Regions from separate parts of the Telluria sp. LT1R51-2 genome, predicted to be linked through region 2. Evidence: predicted binding sites of a transcription regulator. Region 2 holds the regulator's gene; each other region holds the start of a gene.

Region 1 (7,378 bases), on a different contig from region 2:
GGGCGAGCGCAAGGAGATGGTCGAAGCGCTGCTGCACCAGACCAATCTGTGGGAAGCGCGCTCGCGCGGCCTGGGTACCTTTTCGGGTGGCATGCGCCAGCGCTTCGGCATCGCGCAGGCGCTGCTGGGCGCGCCGCGCCTGGTGATCGTCGACGAACCGACCGCGGGCCTGGACCCCGATGAACGCAACCGCTTTCTGAACCTGCTGGCCAAGATCGGCGAACAGGTGGTCGTGATCCTGTCGACCCACATCGTCGAAGACGTCACCGACCTGTGCCCGCGCATGGCGATGATCGCCAAGGGCACCGTGCTGCTGCAGGGCGAACCGCAGGCCGCAATCGACACACTCAAGAGCCGCGTGTGGCGCCGCACCGTCAGCCAGGAGGCGCTGGCCGACTACCAGCGCGATTTCAACGTGCTCTCCACGCGCCTGGTGGCGGGGCGGCCGCAGATCAACGTGTTCGCCGAATCGCAGCCGGACGACGGCTTCGTCAGCGTCGAGCCGGACCTGGAAGACGTCTACTTCCTCCAGATCCGCAACGCCAACCGCGTGGCCGCTTCTGCGACCGATGCGGCGGCCGCATCCACCGCACCGGTCGTGGCGTAAGGAGCCGGCATGCTACGGGAATTCTTCAAGTTCGAGCTGGGCATCCAGCTGCGCCAGCCGTTGTTGTGGGTGTGCGCGCTGATCTTCGGCGCGCTGGCCTTTGGTGCGACCACTACCGATGCGATCCAGATCGGCGGCAGCATCGGCAACGTGAACCGCAATGCGCCGGTCGTCGTCGCGCAGCTGCTCGGCGTCTTCAGCCTGATGTCGATGTTCGTCGTCACCATCTTCATCGCCGGCTCGGTGCTGCGCGATGGCGACGTCGGCATCTCCGACATGCTGTTTGCCACGCCGATGAAAAAGCACGACTACCTCGTCGGCCGTTTCCTGGCGGGCCTGCTGGCCTGCATGGTGATCTTCGCGGTGATCGTGGCGGGCATGATGCTCGGTCCGCTGATGCCGTGGATCGACGCCGAGCGCGTGGGGCCGTTTCCGGGCGCGGCCTACCTGTGGGCGCTGTGCGTGCTGGTGGTGCCGAACCTCCTGTTCATCGGCGCCTTGCTGATGCTGCTGGCCGCGACCACACGCTCGATCATGATGGTGTATGTCGGCGTGATGGCGTTCTTCGTGCTGTGGATCCTGGCCGGCAAATTCACCAGCAATATCGACAACGAGTGGATCGCCGTGCTGGTCGACCCGTTCGGCCTGCGCGCCCTGGGCCGCGCCACGCGCTACTTCTCGACCGCCGAATCGAATGCCGGCCTGCCGGCCATCGGCGGCTATATGCTGGCCAACCGGCTGTTGTGGAGCGTGGTCGGCCTGGCGCTGCTTGGCCTGACGCTGGCGCTGTTCAAGCCGCAGCGCCCTGGCACCGGCAAGCGCCTGTTCGGCAGGGCCAAAGCGGCAGCACCGGCAGCCGGGATGCCGGCGCACGTCGCGCTGCCACGCATCGCTCCGCGCTTCACACGCGGCACGCGCTGGACCCAGTGCTGGCATATCTTCGTCTTCGATGCCGTAGCCGTCTTCAAGAGCGTGCCGTTCCTGGTCATGCTGCTGTTCGGCGTGCTCAATATGATGGGCAGCTCGAGTCAGCTGGGGCAAATGTTCGGCACCGACGTCTACCCGCGCACCTACCTGATGATCGAGCTGCTCAAGGGCAGCTATAACTTCCTGCTGCTCATCATCGTGATTTTTTACGCCGGTGAACTGATCTTCAAGGAGCGCCAGGCCGGCATCGCCGACGTGAACGATGCAATGCCGATGCCGAACTGGGCGCCGCTGGTGGCGAAAAGCCTGGCGCTGGTTGGCGTGGTGCTGGCCTTCCTGTTTGCCGGAATCCTGACTGCGATCGCCATCCAGCTGTACAAGGGCGGGGCGCCGATCGAACCGATGGTGTACCTGCAGGGCGTGTTCATGGCGGGCACACCGTACATCCTGATGGCGCTGATCGCCGTGGCGCTGCAGGTGGTCACGAACAACAAGTTTCTGGGCTACCTGTTCATGATCGTGCTGATCGTGGCGCAGATCGTCCTGTCGGTCCTGCACTTCGATCACAACCTGTACAACATCGGTCTGCTGCCGGAGACGCCGTACTCGGACATGAACGGCTTCGGCCACTTCGTCACGGGCTGGTCGTGGTTCGCGCTGTACTGGACCCTGTTTGCCGTGGCGGGCCTGATCGTGGCCCAGGCATTCTGGGTGCGCGGGCTGTCGGTCGAGTGGCGCACGCGCACGCGCGAAGCAGCGCGGCGCCTGAAAAGCCCATCGGGCGTTGCGCTGGGCGTCTGCACGATCGCATTCGCGCTGGTGGGCGGCTGGATCTTCTACAACACCGTCACGCTGGGCCGGTACGAAGCGCAGAACGTGGCAATGGACAAGCAGGCCAGGTACGAAAAGACCTATCGCAAGTACAAGGACCTGCCGCACGTGAAGATCGTCGACGTGCGCGCCGCGGTGGACATCTACCCGGCCGAGCGGCGCGTGATGGTCAAGGGCCGCTACGTCTTCGAGAACAAGACCAGCCAGCCGTTAGATATGCTGCGCCTGCAGGTCAATCCGGACGTCGTGACCACGTTCGCCGGTCTGCCCGCGCACTCGGTGGTCCTGGACGACCAGGCGGCGGGCTTTCGGATACTCAAGCTCGCGCAGCCAACGGCGCCGGGCGCCCGCCTGGCGCTGGACTTCACGGTCGACGTGCGCCGCCCCGGTTTTTCCAACGCGGGCAAGGGCGACACGCTCAACCTGAACGGCACGTTCTTCAACAACCGCGAGTTCTTCCCGCTGGTCGGCTACCAAAGCGAGTTCGAACTACTGGACCGCAACGAGCGCCGCAAGCGCGGCCTGGGCGAACCGGAGCGCATGGCCAAGCTTGAGAACAAGGCAGCGCGCGTCAACACGATGTTCGGGGACGACGCCGACTGGATCAGCTTCGATACCACCGTCTCCACCAGCGGCGACCAGATCGCGCTGGCGCCGGGCTACCTGCAAAAGGCGTGGAAGGAAAACGGCCGCAATTACTATCGCTACAAGATGGACCAGAAGATGATGCCGTTCTTTGCCTACCTGTCGGCCGACTGGCAGGTCAGGAAAAGCGACTGGCATGGCATCCCTATCGAGATCTATCACGATCCGAAGCACGCCTACAACGTCGACCGGATGATCGCGGGCACGCAAAAGTCGCTCGACTACTTCACGGCCCAGTTCACGCCCTACCAGCACAAGCAGGTGCGCATCCTGGAATTCCCGAACTACCAGCGCTTCGCGCAATCGTTCGCCAACACGATCCCGTTCTCGGAAGCGATCGGCTTTATCGCCGACCTGCGCAACAAGGAGGACATCGACTATGTGTTCTACGTGACGGCGCACGAGATGGCGCACCAGTGGTGGGGCCATCAGGTCACGGCGGCGAATGTGCAGGGCGCGAGCATGCTGATCGAGTCGCTGGCGCAGTATTCGGCGCTGATGGTGATGGAGAAGGAATACGGCCCGCACAAAATGCGCCGTTTCCTGCGCTATGAACTGGACCGCTATCTCAGTTCGCGCGGCGCCGAAAAGATCGAGGAACTGCCGCTGGTGCGCGTGGAAAACCAGGACTACATCCACTACCGCAAGGGCAGCCTGGTCTTCTACCGCCTGCGCGACGAGATCGGCGAAGCGGCACTCAACCGCGCCCTCAAGCGCTTCCTGCAGGACAAGGGCTATCAGGAGGCGCCGTTTGCGACGTCCGCCGAACTGGTCGACTACATCCGCGCCGAAGCCCCGGTCGGCAAGCACGCGCTGATCGCCGACCTGTTCGAGCGCATCGTCTTCTACGATAACCGCGTGACCGAGGCAAAGGCCGTCAAGCGCGCGGACGGGCAGTGGGACGTGACGATGAAACTGCATCTGGCGAAGATGCAGGCCGACGGCAAGGGACAGGAAACGCCGCGCACCTATGACGAGGCCGTGGAGATCGGCGTGTTCGCACGCGCGAAGGATGCCAAGGAATCGGACGAGCGGGTGCTGTTATTGGAGAAGCGCGTACTGCGGGGCGAGAATCCGACCGTGACGGTGACCGTGAAGGAGCAGCCGTTCGATGTGGGTGTCGATCCGTACAACAAGCTGATCGACCGCGTGGCGCGTGACAACCGCAAGGAAGTCAGCGTCGATTGAAGCCCGCCGGTCCGGGCGCGCTCAGTCGCGCCTGAGCGCGTAGCCGGCGAAGTGCTTCCACGAGCCGTCCGGCTGCGCCGCATCGAGCGCGAACTGCCACGTCGAGGTGGCCGGATCGAAACGCCAGGTATTGCGAAACGGGCCGCTCGGGTAGGGAATGGTGAATGTGACGACGTTGCCGGTGATGTTGCCACTGCCGTGCGGGACCGAGTACTTTGCGCCGAAGCTGTCCATCCAGTGCGCGATGATGGTCTTGCTGGCGGCATCGTAGCCGACGAAGACGGCCGCTTCATACTGCGCGGGCACCTGCACGTCCTGCATGCGCAGCTCGGTGAATGTGCCGTGCAAGGCCGACTTGGCCACCATGCGGTAGGTGACCGGTTTGCCCCGCACATCACCCGTCATGGTCCAGGCGCCATCGAGCTGGCGCAGAATCTCGGGACGGACGTCACCACCGGCAGCGGTTGCCTGCGCGTGGATCTGGGCTGGTATGGCCAGCAGGGTACAGGTGGTGATCAGCGCGGCAAACTGTCGGGTCATCGTGGTCTCCGTAAAGACAACCAGTATAAGCCGGGATGCGCGTCAAAAGATGGCGACACGGGCGTGCCGCTACTGCCGCCGAGGCCACCCGCGCGAGGCGGGCTGGCCTGAGGACTGTTTAATGCTTGTCGAGCGTTGGCGGCACGACGATCGTCGGATCTTCCGGTGCGGCCGGGAATGGCGCGGTGGCCGATGGCGCGGCGCCCGGCATCGGAATCGCCGAGCTGCCCGAGGTCGGAAACGCGGCCGATGCCGAAGCCGCTGTCGCCGAGGTTGCCGATGAAGTTGCCGACGACGCCGTGGTGCTGCCTGCACCCAGCTTGGCTTCCAGCTCACTCACGCGCAGTTCGAGCGCCTCGAGCTTGCTGCGTGTCTTGGCCAGCACCTGGGCCTGGATATCGAATTCCTCGCGCGTCACCAGATCGAGCTTGGAAAAGCCCGACGTCATGGCCGCCTTCACATTGCGTTCAATGTCCTTGGCCGGGCCGCTCTCGAGCGCCTGGTTGATCTTGCCCTGCAAGTCGCTGAAGAAGTTGCTGTTACTCATATCGATTTCCCTTTCTGCCGAGGCCGCACGCTCCATGATGGTGCAATGTGACCTGATCTAGTGCGCCGAACGGCCGTCTGGGTGCCGTGTGCGGTCCGTTGTGTTGTAGCAAAACCGATGTGGGGCGTGTTTACCAAAAAAACAAGGACCTTTTTCCCGTTTGTAAGCTGGATATGAGCTGGCTATGAGCTGGCACGCATCCTGCTAAATAAAACGTAGATAAAGAACATCACAAGGATCCACAAGCAGTCATTTTTCATGTTGTTCATCAAGGGGGTTTGTCATGAAGTGCAAAGCAAAATTCAGCGCAGTTGTCCTGGCAGTGTCGGCACTTGCCAGCACGCAGGGCATGGCACAGGAACAACCCGCCGAACACCAGGTGAGCTACAACGCGAGCCTCACCAGCGACTACCGTTACCGCGGCTTGTCGCAAACAGCCCTCGACCCGGCCCTCCAGGGCGGCGTCGACTACGTACATGGCCCATCCGGCTTCTACGTGGGTACCTGGCTTTCCACCATCAAATGGACGAAAGACCTGGGCGGCGACGGCAATATCGAATGGGACGTCTATGGCGGCAAGCGCGGTCAGTTGAGCGACGCGATCAGCTATGACATCGGCGGCCTGTATTACTACTACCCGGACAATGGCCTGAACCCGAGCGCGAACACGTTCGAGCTGTACGGCAAACTCGGCTACGGCCCGGCCTACATCAAGTACTCGCACTCGACGACCAATCTGTTCGGCACCGCAGACAGCAAACGCAGCGGCTACCTGGACGTGGGCGCCGACATCGACGTCAGCAACGGCTTCATCCTGAACCTGCACGTCGGGCGCCAGAAACTGAAGAACAACAGCGCGTTTTCGTACACCGACTACAAGGTCGGCGTCACCAAGGACTTCGGCGTCGCCACCGTGGCGCTGGCGTGGCACAAGGCGAATACCGACGCCTACCTGAGCCCGGAAGGCAAGAACCTCGGCAAGTCCGCCGCCGTGCTGTCCGTCTCAAAAACTTTTTGATTGCAAAAGAGGCAATACCATGAAAATGATCACCGCCATCATCAAGCCCTTCAAGCTCGACGAGGTGCGAGAGGCACTGTCGGAAATCAACGTGCAAGGCATGACCGTGACCGAAGTGAAGGGTTTCGGTCGCCAGAAAGGCCACACCGAGCTGTACCGTGGCGCCGAGTACGTCGTCGACTTCCTGCCCAAGATCAAGATCGAAGCCGCCGTCGACGATGCCATCGTCGACCAGGTCATCGATGCGATCCAGGGCGCTGCCCGCACCGGCAAGATCGGTGACGGCAAGATCTTCGTGGCCGACCTGAACCAGGTCATCCGTATCCGTACCGGCGAGACCGGCAACGACGCACTGTAAGAGGGAATGTTTTCATGAAGCGTATAACTACAACGATACTGACCGCCTTGCTGGGCCTGGGCGTTGCCCTCCCGGCCATGGCGGCGCCGTCCATCAACAAGGGGGATACGGCCTGGATGTTCGTCGCCACGCTGCTGGTGATCCTGATGACCATTCCCGGCCTGGCGCTGTTCTACGGTGGCCTCGTGCGCGCCAAGAACATGTTGTCGGTGCTGATGCAGGTGATGATGGTGTTTGCCCTCGTGATCGTGCTGTGGTGCCTGTACGGCTACTCGCTGGCCTTCACGCAGGGCAACGCGTTCATCGGCGGCTTCGACCGCGCTTTCCTGCAAGGCATCTGGGATCCGGTCGCCGGCAAGTTCGCGATGGCCGCGACCTTCAGCAAAGAGACGATGATCCCCGAATTCATCTTTGTCGCCTTCCAGGGCACCTTTGCAGCGATTACCTGCGCGCTGATCGTCGGCGCCTTTGCCGAACGCGCCAAGTTCGCGGCCGTGCTGGTGTTCGTCGTGCTGTGGTTCACCTTCGGCTACCTGCCGGTTGCGCACATGGTCTGGTTCTGGGCAGGTCCTGACGCCATCACCGACGCTGCCTCGCTGCAGACCGTCACCGCAGCTGCCGGTTATCTGTGGCAGCAGGGCGCGCTCGACTTCGCGGGCGGCACCGTGGTGCACATCAACTCGGCCGTGGCCGGCCTGGTGGGCGCCTATGTGATCG
Region 2 (7,378 bases):
CGACGGTCGTCACGACCTGGCCGAGCCCCAGCCCGAACACGATGCGCCGCATCGAGCGCAGCTGGCCGAGCGAGAATTCGAGCCCGATCGAGAACATCAAAAAGACGATGCCGAATTCGCCCAGCGCGTGGGTGGTGGGGCTGTCTTCGGCCAGGGCCAGGGCGTGGGGGCCGATCAGGACGCCGACGGCCAGGTAGCCGAGCATCGGCGGCAGCTGCAGGGTACGAAAGGCGACCACGCCGAGGACGGCGCAGCCAAGCAGCAACAGGGTGAGTTCGAGACCAGAATGCATGGGGTGAAGCGGGTGACGGTTGGGGTGGCGAGGCGTACTTGTCATCGAATGTTACGACTGGCAAGTTTTTTGCTTTCGCAATTCGTTTATACTTCTGGAATGAGTGTAACTGATGACCAAATAATGCTGAAAAGTTTTGACGAAACCCTGGCGCAGCGCGTGCTGGAACTGGGTCGCCAGACGCTTGCGATCGAGGCCGACGCCATCGTGGCGCTGCACGCGCGCCTGGGCGACGACAGCAGCTTCGTCGACGCCGCGCAGCTGATCTACGCCGGCACCGGCCGCGTGGTTGTCTCGGGCATGGGCAAGTCGGGGCACATCGGCCGCAAGATCGCCGCCACGCTGTCGTCCACCGGTACGCCGGCGTTCTTCATGCACCCGGGCGAAGCCGCGCACGGCGACCTTGGCATGGTGACCGCGAATGACATTCTGATCGCCATTTCCAATTCGGGCGAATCGTCCGAACTGCTCGACATCCTGCCGGCCGTGAAGCGCCTGGGCGCGCGCGTGATCGCCATGACCGGCAAGCCGGCTTCGCGGCTGGCCAAGCTGGCCGACGTCCACCTGAATATCGCGGTGGCGAAAGAAGCCTGCACGCTCAACCTGGCGCCAACCACCAGCACCACCGTCACGCTGGCCATGGGCGATGCGCTGGCCGTGGCGCTGCTCGACGTGCGGGGTTTCCGCGAGCAGGATTTCGCGCTGTCGCATCCGGGCGGCGCGCTGGGCCGGCGCCTGCTCACGCATGTGCGCGACGTCATGCGCACCGGCGATGCCATCCCGTCGGTGGGCCTGGATGTCCCGCTGGTCAAGGCACTGCTCGAGATCAGCCAGAAGGGCATGGGCATGACCGCCGTGGTCGATTCCGATGGCCGGCCGCTGGGTGTGTTCACCGACGGCGACTTGCGCCGCGTGATCGAGCGCATGCACGATTTTTCGAACGTGCTGATTCGCGACGTCATGCACGCCAATCCGCGCAGCGTACGTCCCGAGCAGCTGGCCGTCGACGCGGTCGCCGTGATGGAAGAATTCCGCATCAACCAGATGCTCGTGATCGATGAGGCGGGCCAGCTGGTCGGCGCGCTGCACATCCACGACCTGACCCGCGCAAAGGTGATTTGATGACTATTCCCGTATTGGCCCACATCGAGCGCGCCGCGCGCATCAAGGTCATGATCTTCGACGTCGACGGCGTGCTTACCGACGGCAGCCTGACCTACGGCCCCGATGGCGAAGTGACCAAGACCTTCAATGTGCTCGACGGCCTGGGCATCCAGATGCTGAATAAATCCGGCGTGCAGACCGCGATCATCAGTGCGCGCCTGTCGCCGATCGTCGTCCGGCGCGCCGCCGACCTGGGCATCTCGCATGTCTACCAGGGCAACCACGACAAGCGCATCGGCTTTGCCAATCTGCTCGAGGCCACCGGCTTTACCGCCGACCAATGCGGCTACATCGGCGACGACGTGATCGACCTGCCGCTGTTCGCGCGCGTCGGTTTTGCCGTCGCCGTGCCCTCAGGTCATCCGGACGTGCAGCACCGCGCGCATTACGTGACCAAGAACGGTGGCGGGCGTGGCGCGGTGCGCGAGATCTGCGACCTCGTCATGCGCGCGCAGGGCACCTACGACCAGGCGCTCGCGCCGTATTTCGCCTGAGCGCCATGGCCACACTCGCCTCCAACAAACGCACCTCGCATCGCTGGAACTTGCTGGCGATGATCGTGATCGGCGTGTTCTTCGCCTTCGGCAGCTTCTGGCTGCTGCAGCTGATGCAGGGGACTAACATCGATGCGCAACTGGGCGGCCCGCCCGACGAGCCGGATTACATCGTCGAGAACTTCTCGTTCGTGCGGATGACGCCCAACGGCCAGCCGAGCTACGTGGTGTCGGGCAAGCGCCTGGCCCACATCCCGCAAGGCGACGTGTCGAATGTCGACCAGCCCCTCATGCGCGGCGTCGAACCGGGCCGTCCACCGATGACGGTGGTGGCCAAGAGCGCGCGCATCTTCCACGAAGAGCACCGCGTCGAACTGTTCGGCGACGTCGATCTGCAGCGCCCGAAGACGCCCGCCAGCGAAGCGCTGCGCGTGCGCACGTCGGCCATGACCGTATTGCCCGACGAAGAAATCGTCAAGACCGACCAGCCGATCGACATGGAGCTTGGCGCGTCCAGCCTCAAGGCCGTCGGCCTGGTGGCCAACAATGCGACCATGCAGATGAAATTGTCCGGCCGCGGCCGTATCGTCTATCCGCCACGCCAGCGCTGAAGGCCACCAGCCATGCGCGCGTGTTAACCCAGGACCAGCACCATCATGAAAAAACTTTTTGCTGCCGCTTTCTTGTCACTCCTTTCCTTGAGCGCGATGGCCGAAAAGGCCGACTCGCTCAAGCAGGCGGCTCTCGAATACGATAACGGCGACCTCGATGGCGTCGCAGGCGTGCGCACCTTTACCGGCAACGTGATCCTGACCCGCGGCACGCTGCTGGTCAAGGCCGAACGCGCGGTGGTCAGGGATACGCCCGAAGGCTACATGAGCGTGACGCTCACCGCGGCCAACGGCAAGCCTGCCACGTTCCGCCAGAAGCGCGACGGCGGCCCGAACCTGTGGGTCGAGGGCCAGGCCGAACGCATCGAATACGATGAGCGTACGGAGCTGGTGCGCTTGTACTCGAACGCCATCGTCAAGGAACTCGAAAACGACCGGATGACCAACCAGATGACCGGCCCGTTCATTTCGTACGACAACCGCAAGGAAGTCGTCGCCGTGCGCAATGACGTCAGTGGCGAGAGCAAGGTTGGCGGCGGGCGCGGTACGCTGATCCTGGCGCCCAAGCGCACGCCGGCCGGAGGCACGCAATGACGGCCTTGAACGATCGCAGCACGCTGGTCGTCAAGGGCCTGCAGAAAAGCTATGGCAAGCGCCTGGTCGTGCGTGACGTGTCGCTGGATGTCGAATGCGGCGAGGTGGTGGGTTTGCTGGGCCCGAACGGCGCCGGCAAGACCACCTCGTTCTACATGATCGTGGGCCTGGTGCCGTCGGATGCCGGCTCGATCAGCATCAACGGCACCGACATCACCAGGATGCCGATCCATCGCCGCGCGGTGCTCGGCCTGTCGTACCTGCCGCAGGAAGCGTCGGTGTTTCGCAAGCTGACGGTGGAAGAAAACATCCGCGCCGTGCTCGAACTGCAGAAGGTCGACGGCAAGTCGCTGACCAAGGCGCAGATCGGCGAGCGGCTCGACAACCTGCTGGCCGATCTGCAGATCGAAAAGCTGCGCGAGAACCCGGCGCTGTCGCTGTCGGGCGGCGAGCGACGCCGCGTGGAGATCGCACGCGCACTGGCCACCAATCCTCGCTTCGTGCTGCTCGATGAACCCTTTGCCGGTGTCGACCCGATCGCCGTGATCGAGATCCAGCGCATCGTGCGCTTCCTCAAGGAGCGCAAGATCGGCGTCCTGATCACCGACCACAATGTGCGCGAGACGCTCGGTATCTGCGACCGCGCCTACATCATCAATCAGGGCGCGGTGCTCGCATCCGGCCGACCCGACGATATCATCGCCGACGAGTCGGTGCGCCGCGTGTACCTTGGTGAACATTTCCGCATGTAAGCCATACTCAATTGATGAAACAGTCCCTTCAGCTCCGCACTTCGCAGCACCTGGCGCTCACGCCACAGCTGCAGCAATCGATCCGGTTGCTGCAGCTGTCGACGCTCGAACTGCACCAGGAGATCGAGCAGATACTGGGCGATAACCCGCTGCTCGAAAGGCTCGACGACCCGCTCGATCATTCGGTGCGCTTGCTGGCCGATGGCGCCATCAACAATGCGCCGGCACCGGGCGAGGCGCCGCCGGCGCCGGGCCAGCAGGCCGAAGGCGAGGGCAGTGCACCGGCCGAGGGCGAGGGTGCTGAAGGCGGCGCGGTCGATGGCGACCGGCCCGACAACGAGTGGAGCGAAAGCAGCGGCGCGTCGTCCGGGAGTAGCAGCAGCGACGACGAAGACGGCCGCCCGCAGCTGGAGGCATGCGCCATCACGCTGCGCGAACACCTGATGGAACAGGTGCGCGAAACGCTGCTGTCAACCCGTGACCGCGCACTGGCCGAACTGGTGATCGACGCGCTTGACGACAACGGCTACCTGGAAGAACCGCTCGACGACATCCACGCGCGCCTGCCCGAAGAACTCGACGTCGACCTGGACGAACTGCGCTGCGCGCTGGCGATGGTGCAGAGCATGGACCCGGTGGGCGTGGGCGCGCGCAGCGCGGCCGAATGTCTGGCGCTGCAGATCCGGCGCATGCCGGGCGTGCCGATGGTGACGCGCCGCATGGCACTGAAGATCGTCGAAGGCTACCTGACCTGGTTCGCACAGCGCGAATACAGCAAGCTGAAAAAAGCGCTCGATTGCGATGACGAAGACCTGCGCGAAGTGCAGGCCGTGGTCCGCCAGTGCAATCCGCATCCGGGCGCGGCGTTCGCATCGAACGTGTCGGATTACGTGGTGCCGGACGTGATCGTGCGGCGCGCCAAGAACGGCTGGGCGGTCACGCTGAACCAGGACGTCATGCCGCGCCTGCGCGTGAACAGCCTGTACGCCACGATGCTCAAGCAGGGCCGCAGCGAGAGCCAGATGGGTGCGCAGATGCAGGAGGCGAAGTGGCTCATCAAGAACATGCGCCAGCGTTTCGACACGATCCTGCGTGTGGCCGAAGCGATTGTCGAGCGCCAGCGCAACTTTTTCAGCCATGGCGCGGTTGCCATGCGGCCCCTTGTTTTGCGCGAGATAGCTGATACACTAGGTCTGCACGAGAGCACGATCTCTCGTGTCACAACCCAGAAATACATGCTGACCCCGCACGGCATGTTCGAGTTGAAGTATTTCTTCGGTAGCCACGTTGCCACCGAGGCGGGAGGCGAAGCATCCTCAACGGCAATCCGTGCGCTCATCGCACAATTGACAGGAGCAGAAGACCCTAAGAATCCATTATCCGACAGCAAGATCGCGGAAATGCTCGGGGAACAAGGCATGGTCATTGCGCGCAGGACGGTCGCAAAATACCGTGAAGCGCTCAAGATCCCCCCCGTCAGTCTCCGCAAAGCCTTGTAACAACGCCGCTCATACAGTCTGTGCCTTCAGCTCCTGTGTGGTGCAAGCGACGTGACATCTTCAAAGGAGTGTGTATGAACCTCACCATCAGTGGTCACCATCTCGAAGTAACCCCTGCCATCCGTGAATACGTTCAGAATAAGCTGGAACGCATTATTCGCCATTTCGATCAAGTCATAGATACCCACGTCTTCCTGGCCGTCGATAACCTCACCGAAAAAGAAAAAAGGCAAAAAGCTGAAATCAATGTCCAGGTGTCGGGCAAGACCCTGCACGTGGCGAGCGTCGCGCAAGACCTGTATGCCGCGATCGACATGTTGATGGATAAACTGGATCGACAAATTCTGAAGCACAAGCAGATGCTGAAAGACCATAACCGCACAGCGATCAAACGCCTGGACGTCGACGAAGCAGACGTCGCTGCCGCCTGATCGAGCGCAGGTCACCACCGCCAGGGGCGTCTTTTCGGGACGCCCTTTTTGCATCCCGCTGCCGGTAAAATACGTGTTTCCTTTCGATGGATCACGCCATGTCCGAACACGTCCTGACCCGCATCGCCAACCGCACCGGCATCATCACCCTCGACCGTCCCAAGGCGCTCAATTCGCTGTCGCTGGACATGGTGCGCGCACTGACCGCGATTCTGCTCGACTGGCAGCGTGACGCCGCCGTCGATGCGGTCGTGATCACCAGCAGCAGCGAAAAAGCACTGTGCGCGGGCGGCGATATCCGCTTCTTTCACGAGGTCGGCAACGCCTCGCCACAAGGCGGCAGCGCACTGCTCGAAGATTTCTTCACCGAAGAATACGCGCTGAACCACCTGATCCACTTTTATCCGAAACCGTACATCGCGCTGATGGATGGCGTGGTCATGGGCGGCGGCATGGGCATCGCGCAGGGCGGGCCCGATTGCGGCCTGCGCATCGTCACCGAGCGCACCAAGATGGCGATGCCCGAGGTGAATATCGGTTTGTTCCCCGATGTCGGCGGCAGCCATTTTTTGTCGCACGCGCCGGGGCAGTTGGGGATGTTTTTGGGCTTGACCGGCCTGACGATCGGCGCGGCCGACGCACTGTACGTGGGCCTGGCCGACGTGTTCGTGGCAGTCAGCGACCTGGCGGCCTTGCAGGCGCTGATCGAAGCGACGCCGGGCGCGCATCTGCCGGCGGCAATCCGCGCGTTCGCCACGGCGCACGCCGGCGAAAGTGAATTGCAGGCCAATCGCGCGCGCATCGATGCGCACTTCGGTGCGGACTCGGTGGCAGCAATCATGGCGTCGCTCGCGGGGGACGACGCGCCATTCGCGCAGAAGGCATTGAATGCGATGCGTCAGCGTTCGCCGCTGATGATGTGCGTGACGCGCGAGCTGCTGCTGCGCGGCGCGTCGCTCGATGTCGCCGACTGCCTGCGCCTGGAGCGCTCGCTCGTGCGCCGCAACTTCGAGCACGGCGAGGTGCTCGAAGGCGTGCGCGCGCTCGTGATCGACAAGGACAATGCGCCGCAATGGAATCCGCCATCGCTCGACCTCGTAACCGAGGCGATGGTCGCGCGCTTCTTCGCGCCGGTGTGGCCGGCGCATGCGCATCCGCTGCGCCATCTCGCATAAGCTTCTTCATGCATATCCGTTTGCGCGTGACTTTTCGCGCAGGCGGTGCAAACATCGTGGCTTCATGAACCGATGAGGAGCCCCGATGCGCATGACCGCCTTGCTGCTGTCGATGACCTTGTGCGGCAGCGCCGCCGCCCAGGCCTGGCAGCCTGACTTCAATGCGAGCGCATTCAAGGGGCCGGCCTCCGGTGCTGCCAACGAGGTGCTGGTATTGGGGTCGCCCCATCTGTCGCAATTGCCCAAAACCTTCCAGGCCGCCAGCCTGACGCTATTGAACGAGCGCCTGGCCGCATGGAAGCCGCAGGCGATCGCGATCGAGGCGGTATCCGGGCCGCAGTGCGACGTCATGCGACGCTACCCGGT
Region 3 (7,378 bases), on a different contig from region 2:
CCTGTACATGGGCGACGATTCGTACCACGGCGGCGCCTTCAAGCTGGCCGCCAACTTCGACTTTTACGCGGCCTTCACGGCGGCCCCAAACCCAACCCCGCTGCCGAAAACCGGTAGCGAATTCGATTACGGCGTGGCCGACGGCTACGATTATTTTTTACAGCACCGCACGCTGGCGAATATCGCCGCCACGATGACCGACACGCAGCGCGAGCTGTTCATGCCGAACATTGAGCACGACACGTATGACAGCTTCTGGAAAGAGCGCGCCATCGGCCCGCACATCAAGAACGTCAAGGCCGCCGTGCTGACGGTGGGCGGCTGGTTCGATGCCGAAGATGCGGCCGGCCCGTTCATCGTGCACCGCGCGCTGGAAGCGCAGAACAAGGGCGGCAACCATGCCCTCGTGGTGGGTCCGTGGGTGCACGGCGGCTGGGCGCGTGGCGATGGCGCCCGGCTTGGCCACGTGAAGTTCGACGCAAAGACAAGCGAATGGTTCCGGCGCGAGGTCCAGTTCCCGTTCTTCGAGCAGCACCTGAAGGGCGTCAAGCCGGGCAAGACGCTGGCGCCGGTGACCGTGTTCGAGACGGGGTCGAATGTCTGGCGCCAGTACGACGCCTGGCCACCGAAACCGGCGAAGGCACGCACGCTGTACTTTGGCGCGAATGGCACGCTGGGCTGGCAGCAGCCGGCCGCGACAATGAGCACGGCCACGGGCGCCGGTTTCGACGAATACGTGGCCGACCCGGCGCGCCCGGTGCCGTACATCGGCTATCCGGCGCTGGGCGTGCCGCGCGAATACATGGTGTCGGACCAGCGCTTTGCCGCCACCCGACCCGACGTGCTGGTGTACCAGAGCGCCGTGCTGGAAGAGGATGTGACGGTTGCCGGGCCGGTCACGCCCAGGCTGTTCGTCTCCACGAGTGGCACCGACGCCGACTGGGTCGTCAAGCTGATCGATGTCTACCCGGCCAGCTTCCCGAGCCCGGCGGCTGAGCGGGGCGGCGATGTCGGGCCGCCTGCGGTGAGCCTAGGGGGCTTCCAGCAACTGGTGCGTGGCAATCCGCTGCGCGGCAAGTTCCGTAACAGCTATGAAAAGCCGGAACCATTCGTGCCGGGCAAGGTCGAGCCGATCAAGTATGAACTGGGCCAGGTGAACCATACCTTCCGGCGCGGTCACCGGATCATGGTGCAGGTGCAGAGCTCGTGGTTCCCGCTGATCGACCTGAATCCGCAAACGTTCATGCGCATTCCCGACGCCAAGCCGGGCGACTTCAGGAAGGCGACCCAGCGCGTGTATCACGCGCCAGGGACGGCCTCGGGGCTGGAGCTGATGGTGTTGCCGAACCCGGGTAGCGCCAACTAGCTCAGGCGCCGACCCACGGCAGGCCGGCGGTGCACCAGCCGCCGATCGTCTTGCGGTGGCCGTCGCCATCGCGGTCGCCTTCGAACCCTTCCAGGATGTCGAAGGCGTTTGCATAGCCGAGTTCGGTCGCCACGCGCGCGCTGTGGCGCGAGCGCACGCCCGAGCGGCACAGGAACAGCAGCACGTCGTCCTTCTCCGCCACCTGTTCGAGCTGCGCGCCGAAGTCGGGATTGGGCGCGCCACCCGGGTAGGTGGCCCACTGCACCGCCAGATGCTGCTCCTGGCCAATGGCGACGCGTCCCACCCAGTCGCGTTCGGCATTGGTGCGCACGTCGACCAGCTTGACGTCGGCACCGCTCTGCAGCAGGTCGAATGCTTCCTGAGGCGTGACTGCACCAGCGTAGGGCTGGCCAGCGCCACGCTGGCGCGCTGCGGTGAGAATTTGTTCTTTGGTCATGTTGGTAGTGCCCATTGTTGGTTCATCGTCTGCAATGCACCATTCCGGCGCGCAGCGTAGTGCGCCTATTTGGTGCAAGCACGTAGAATTGCTCTTTGCTGGTGCACATTGACACACAGGTAAATCTTTCCGGATGCCCCCGGTCGAGGCGATTTTATGGGTAAACTAGCCCATTGCCCAAGAACGATTTGCGCATGCCGTCATGCACATAAGTTAGCACCCTGGTTCGCAACGCAGTTGGCACAATTTGTGCTTCAACATGATGCAAGTTGTCGGTTCGCATAGACTGACATCCCTTTTTCAATTAGGAGATTCCGAATGGCAAAGTCCGCCGCAGATGTAATGCAAATGGTCAAAGACAACGAAGTCAAATTCGTTGATTTACGCTTCGCCGATACCCGCGGCAAGGAACAGCACGTCACGGTCCCGGTGTCGCACTTCGACCTGGACAAATTCGAATCCGGCCACGCCTTCGACGGTTCGTCGATCGCCGGCTGGAAAGGTATTGAAGCATCGGACATGCTCCTGATTCCGGATGCAAACACCGCCAATATCGACCCGTTCATGGAAGAGACCACGCTGTTCATGCAGTGCGACGTCGTCGAGCCATCGGACGGCAAGGGTTACGACCGCGATCCGCGTTCGATCGCCAAGCGCGCTGAAGCCTACCTGAAATCGTCGGGCATCGGCGACACCGCCTACTTTGGCCCAGAGCCGGAGTTCTTCATCTTCGACGCCGTGCGCTGGAAGCTGGACATGTCGGGTTGCTTCGTCAAGATCGACTCGGAAGAAGCATCGTGGTCGACCGACAAGGAATTCGAAGGCGGCAACAGCGGTCACCGTCCAGGCGTGAAGGGCGGCTATTTCCCAGTGCCACCAGTCGACTCGTTCCAGGACATGCGCTCCGAAATGTGCCTGATCCTCGAATCGATGGGCATCCCGGTCGAAGTGCACCACCACGAAGTCGCCGGCGCCGGCCAGAATGAAATCGGCACCAAGTTCTCGACGCTGATCGAGCGCGCCGACTGGACCCAGAACATGAAATACGTGATCTGGAACGTGGTCCACAGCTACGGCAAGACCGCAACCTTCATGCCAAAGCCAATGGCTGGCGACAACGGTTCGGGCATGCACGTGCACCAGTCGATCTGGAAAGACGGCAAGAACCTGTTCGCAGGCGACGGCTACGCAGGTCTGTCGGACACGGCGCTGTTCTACATCGGCGGCATCATCAAGCACGCCCGCGCTCTGAACGCGATCACCAATCCAGGCACCAACTCGTACAAGCGCCTGGTGCCAGGCTTCGAAGCCCCGGTCAAGCTGGCGTATTCGGCCCGTAACCGTTCGGCGTCGATCCGCATCCCGCACGTGGCGAACCCGAAAGGCCGCCGCATCGAGACCCGTTTCCCGGATCCACTGGCGAACGTCTACCTGTGCTTCGCAGCACTGATGATGGCTGGCCTGGATGGTATCCAGAACAAGATTCACCCGGGCGAAGCGGCAACCAAAGACCTGTACCATCTGCCGCCTGAAGAAGACAAGCTGATCCCGACGGTGTGCGCATCGCTGGAAGAAGCACTGGACGCACTGAACGAAGACCGCGAGTTCCTGACCCGTGGCGGCGTGTTCAGCGACAGCATGATCGATGCCTACATCGACCTGAAGATGCAGGAAGTCCAGCGCATGCGCATGACCCCGCACCCAGCCGAATTCGACATGTACTACTCGTCGTAATCGGTCCATCCAGGCTGGCGCGGATGTGCATCGCGCCAGCCTGGCGGGTAGAACAAACGCGGGGAAAGCCATGCTTTCCCCGCGTTTTTTGTTGCTTGGGGTTTATATTCCTTGGGGTATAGTCGGGCGCATCTACAATAGCGTGCCCTTGCGACCAACCGGGATGGGAATGACAAATAGTGTGTTTCAGGCCAGTGTGGCCGTTTTTACTGCCGTGTTTGCCTCAGTGCTGCTGTGCGCCAGTGCGCACGCGCAAATCTACCGTTGTACCGATGCCAATGGCCGGCCGCTGTATACCGACACCAAGGTCGGCAAGTGCCAGCTGATCGATACCGGCTACAGCGCGCCGCCGGCAGCCTCGGCCCCGATTCCTGCACCGCGCTCGGCCGGCGGTGGGGGCGGGTCATCCGCGTCGAATTCCGCCCCGAGTGCGGCCCCGAGCGCGGCCCAGTCGAACTTCCCGCGCGTGGACAACGTGCTGCAGCGCGCCCGCGACGACGACCGGCGCGAGATCCTGGGCGATGAACTGCGCCTGGAAGAACGCAAGCTCACCGACCTCAAGCGCGTCTTCAATAACGGCGAGCCGGAGCGCCAGGGCAACGAGCGCAACTACGCCAAATACCAGGAGCGCGTGGCGTCCATGCGCGAGGAAATCAACCGCAGCGAACGCAATATCGAAGCGCTCAGGCGCGAGATCGGCAATATCAGATGACCCTGCCTCCGATGGCCCCACCCGTGTACGACCCAGGCAACCCGGCCCGTTATGCCGGCCTGGACTTGCTTGCCTCGGCCGTGATGATGACGGGACCGGATGGCGAAGTGGTGTATGCCAACGCCGCCGCCGAAAACCTGATGGAGCTGTCGTTCAAGTCGCTGCAGCGCCATCGCCTGCCCGAACTGTTTACCAATGGCGCCGAGATTGGCGTGTTGATCACGCAGGCGCTGGTGCACCAGTACGCCGACCTGCGCCAGGACCTGACGCTGCAGCGCAGCGGGCGCGAACCGCTGCACGTGAACAGCATCGTCAGCGCCCTGGGCGATGGCACGGCGCTGATCGAGCTGCGCGAGAACGTGCAGCAGCTAAAGCTCGACCGCGAAGAGCGGCTGATGGACCAGAGCCAGGCCAACAAGGAGCTGATCCGCAACCTGGCGCACGAAATCAAGAACCCGCTGGGCGGCATCCGCGGCGCGGCGCAATTGCTCGAACTCGAGCTGCCGCCGCACCACCTGCTGGAGCTGCAGGAATACACGCAGGTGATCATCAAGGAAGCCGACCGCCTGCAAACGCTGGTCGACCGCCTGCTGGCGCCGCACCGCAAGCCGCACATCGTCGGCGACGTCAATATCCACGAAGTGTGCGAGCGCGTGCGCAGCCTGATCCTGGCCGAATTTCCGCAGGGGCTGTCGATCCGGCGCGATTACGATGCGTCGATTCCCGAGTTTCGCGGCGATATGGAGCAGCTGATCCAGGTGGTGCTGAACATTGCCCACAACGCCGCGCAGGCCGTCGCCGGGCGCATTGCGCAGGGCGACGCCGAGATCGTTTTGCGCACCCGCGTGGCGCGCCAGGTCACGCTGGCCAAGGTCCGCTACGGGCTGGCATTAGACTTGCATATCATCGACAATGGACCGGGCATCGCGCCCGATATCCGCGACCGCATTTTCTATCCGCTCGTATCCGGGCGTGACGGCGGGAGTGGCCTCGGGCTGACGCTGGCGCAAACGTTTGTGCAGCAACACCTGGGTGTGATCGAGTGCGAAAGCCGGCCTGGACTGACGGATTTCCGGATCCTGCTGCCCCTGCCATAAGCGGGAGACAGCGGACCGCACCGGCCAGTCCTTTATTGAATCCATGTTGCGGGAAGCACGAAACCATGAAACCAATCTGGATTGTCGACGACGATGCATCGATTCGCTGGGTCCTTGAAAAGGCCCTGGCGCGCGAAAGTCTGGAGACCCGCAGTTTCGCCAATGCGCGCGAAGCCATGACCGCCTTTGAAACCGACACGCCGCAAGTGCTGGTGTCGGACATCCGCATGCCGGGCGAATCCGGCATCGACCTGCTGCAAGCGGTCAAGGAACGCCATCCGGGCCTGCCGGTCATTATCATCACCGCGTTCTCGGACCTCGACTCGGCGGTGTCCTCGTTCCAGGGCGGCGCCTTTGATTACCTGGCCAAGCCATTCGATATCGACAAGGCCGTCTCGCTGATCCGGCGTGCGTTAGAGGAGAGTTTGCGCGAAGCGAGCGTCGAAGCGCCGCCCGCTGAAACCCCCGAGATCCTCGGCCACGCGCCGGCGATGCAAGAGGTGTTCCGCGCCATCGGCCGCCTGTCGCAGTCGAACGTCACGGTGCTGATCACGGGCGAATCGGGCACCGGCAAGGAGCTCGTGGCGCGCGCGCTGCACAAGCACAGCCCGCGCGCGCAGCAACCGTTTATTGCGCTCAACACAGCGGCGATCCCGAAGGACCTGCTCGAATCCGAACTGTTCGGCCACGAACGCGGTGCGTTCACGGGTGCGCAGGCGATGCGGCGCGGCCGCTTCGAGCAGGCCGAGGACGGCACGCTGTTTCTCGATGAAATCGGCGACATGCCGTTCGACCTGCAGACGCGCCTGCTGCGCGTGCTGTCCGATGGTCACTTTTATCGCGTGGGCGGCCACCAGCCGGTCAAGGCCAATGTGCGCGTGATTGCCGCCACCCACCAGAACCTCGAACAGCGCGTGCGCGACGGCTTGTTCCGCGAAGACTTGTACCACCGCCTGAACGTGATCCGCCTGCGCCTGCCGTCGCTGCGCGAACGCAACGAAGACATTCCCGTTCTCACGCGCCACTTCCTGGTGCAGAGCGCGCACCAATTGGGGGTGGAACCCAAGCGCATGAGCGAGCAGGCAATGCGCTTCCTGTCGGGCCTCGAGCTGCCGGGCAACGTGCGCCAGCTGGAAAACCTGTGCAACTGGATCACCGTGATGGCCCCGGGGCAGACCGTGGAGGTCAAGGATCTGCCGCGCGACCTGACCCAGGGTTCGGCGCCGCTGACGGGGAGCAGCGTGCCGAACGTCGTGCCGCTGTCCGACGGCATCGTCAGCGCCGGTGCGCAGCCAATGGCATCCAGCGGTGGCGTCGTGCTGCAGGCTGCCGGCGCGCAGTCGCCCGAAGGCTGGCTGGGGCTGCTCGAACTGCAGGCGGCCGGCATGCTCAGCGCAGGGCAGATGGACGTGATGGATATCCTGGGCCGCCAGTTCGAATCGGCGCTGATCCGCACGGCGCTCAAGCACACACACGGGCGCAAGAACGACGCAGCCATGCGGCTCGGGATCGGGCGCAACACGATCACGCGCAAGATCGTGGAGCTGGGGATCGACGGCGCGCGCGAAGAGTAGGGAATGACCCTATATGCATACTTGTTGACTGTGCAATTTGGCGGTGATAACTTTCTTTGGTCATGAAGCGTAATTCGGCTCCTCAACTTCTAGACAGTGTTCACGTCATTTAACTTTTACATCAAGGGTTGATTCGAATGAAACTTGGAAAAATCATGTTCGCCGGCGCAGGTATGCTGGTCGCTGCAGTTGCCTTTGCCCGCCCAGATTACGGTTACACCACGACGTACTACGCCGATGCAACGTATGGCACTGTCGTGGGCGAGTCTGAATTCACCTGCAGCGGGCGCTGGTTCCGCAGCGGTGTCGAAACCGATTATTTTGTCATCTCCAACGAAAACAAGTGCTGATTGACGTTGTGTCTGGCGCCGGCACGTAGCGAGGCCAGGCGCCACAACGAAGAGCAAACAAGGTTAGGTGACTCGCGCACTCTTTCCT

Evidence for each region. The regulator sigma-54, encoded in region 2, starts transcription at its own class of promoters, with help from an activator protein. The targets are predictions, from matches to a motif close to TGGCANGNAANCTGCTTT.
Region 1: the regulator sigma-54 is predicted to act here: its motif matches at 5,476-5,493, upstream of AC56LH_RS00055 (TorF family putative porin).
Region 3: the regulator sigma-54 is predicted to act here: its motif matches at 2,062-2,079, upstream of glnA (type I glutamate--ammonia ligase).

Annotation. Positions count from the first base shown of each region.
Region 1 covers NZ_JCASIM010000001.1:5,618-12,995, forward strand. Annotated here, with positions in the region: gene AC56LH_RS00035 (ABC transporter ATP-binding protein) at 1-607, shown strand, start outside; gene AC56LH_RS00040 (ABC transporter permease/M1 family aminopeptidase) at 617-4,198, shown strand; gene AC56LH_RS00045 (DUF1579 family protein) at 4,220-4,738, opposite strand; partial or broken gene AC56LH_RS00050 (accessory factor UbiK family protein) at 5,052-5,285, opposite strand; gene AC56LH_RS00055 (TorF family putative porin) at 5,569-6,303, shown strand; gene glnK (P-II family nitrogen regulator) at 6,323-6,661, shown strand; gene AC56LH_RS00065 (ammonium transporter) at 6,676-7,378, shown strand, end outside.
Region 2 covers NZ_JCASIM010000002.1:226,304-233,681, reverse strand. Annotated here, with positions in the region: gene AC56LH_RS19245 (monovalent cation:proton antiporter family protein) at 1-292, opposite strand, end outside; gene AC56LH_RS19240 (KpsF/GutQ family sugar-phosphate isomerase) at 392-1,414, shown strand; gene AC56LH_RS19235 (KdsC family phosphatase) at 1,414-1,950, shown strand; gene lptC (LPS export ABC transporter periplasmic protein LptC) at 1,956-2,561, shown strand; gene lptA (lipopolysaccharide transport periplasmic protein LptA) at 2,607-3,155, shown strand; gene lptB (LPS export ABC transporter ATP-binding protein) at 3,152-3,907, shown strand; gene AC56LH_RS19215 (RNA polymerase factor sigma-54) at 3,922-5,406, shown strand; gene hpf (ribosome hibernation-promoting factor, HPF/YfiA family) at 5,481-5,837, shown strand; gene AC56LH_RS19205 (enoyl-CoA hydratase/isomerase family protein) at 5,936-7,012, shown strand; gene AC56LH_RS19200 (DUF5694 domain-containing protein) at 7,098-7,378, shown strand, end outside.
Region 3 covers NZ_JCASIM010000001.1:465,922-473,299, forward strand. Annotated here, with positions in the region: gene AC56LH_RS02130 (CocE/NonD family hydrolase) at 1-1,366, shown strand, start outside; gene AC56LH_RS02135 (rhodanese-like domain-containing protein) at 1,368-1,823, opposite strand; gene glnA (type I glutamate--ammonia ligase) at 2,142-3,557, shown strand; gene AC56LH_RS02145 (DUF4124 domain-containing protein) at 3,754-4,269, shown strand; gene glnL (nitrogen regulation protein NR(II)) at 4,266-5,366, shown strand; gene ntrC (nitrogen regulation protein NR(I)) at 5,432-6,940, shown strand; gene AC56LH_RS02160 (hypothetical protein) at 7,096-7,290, shown strand.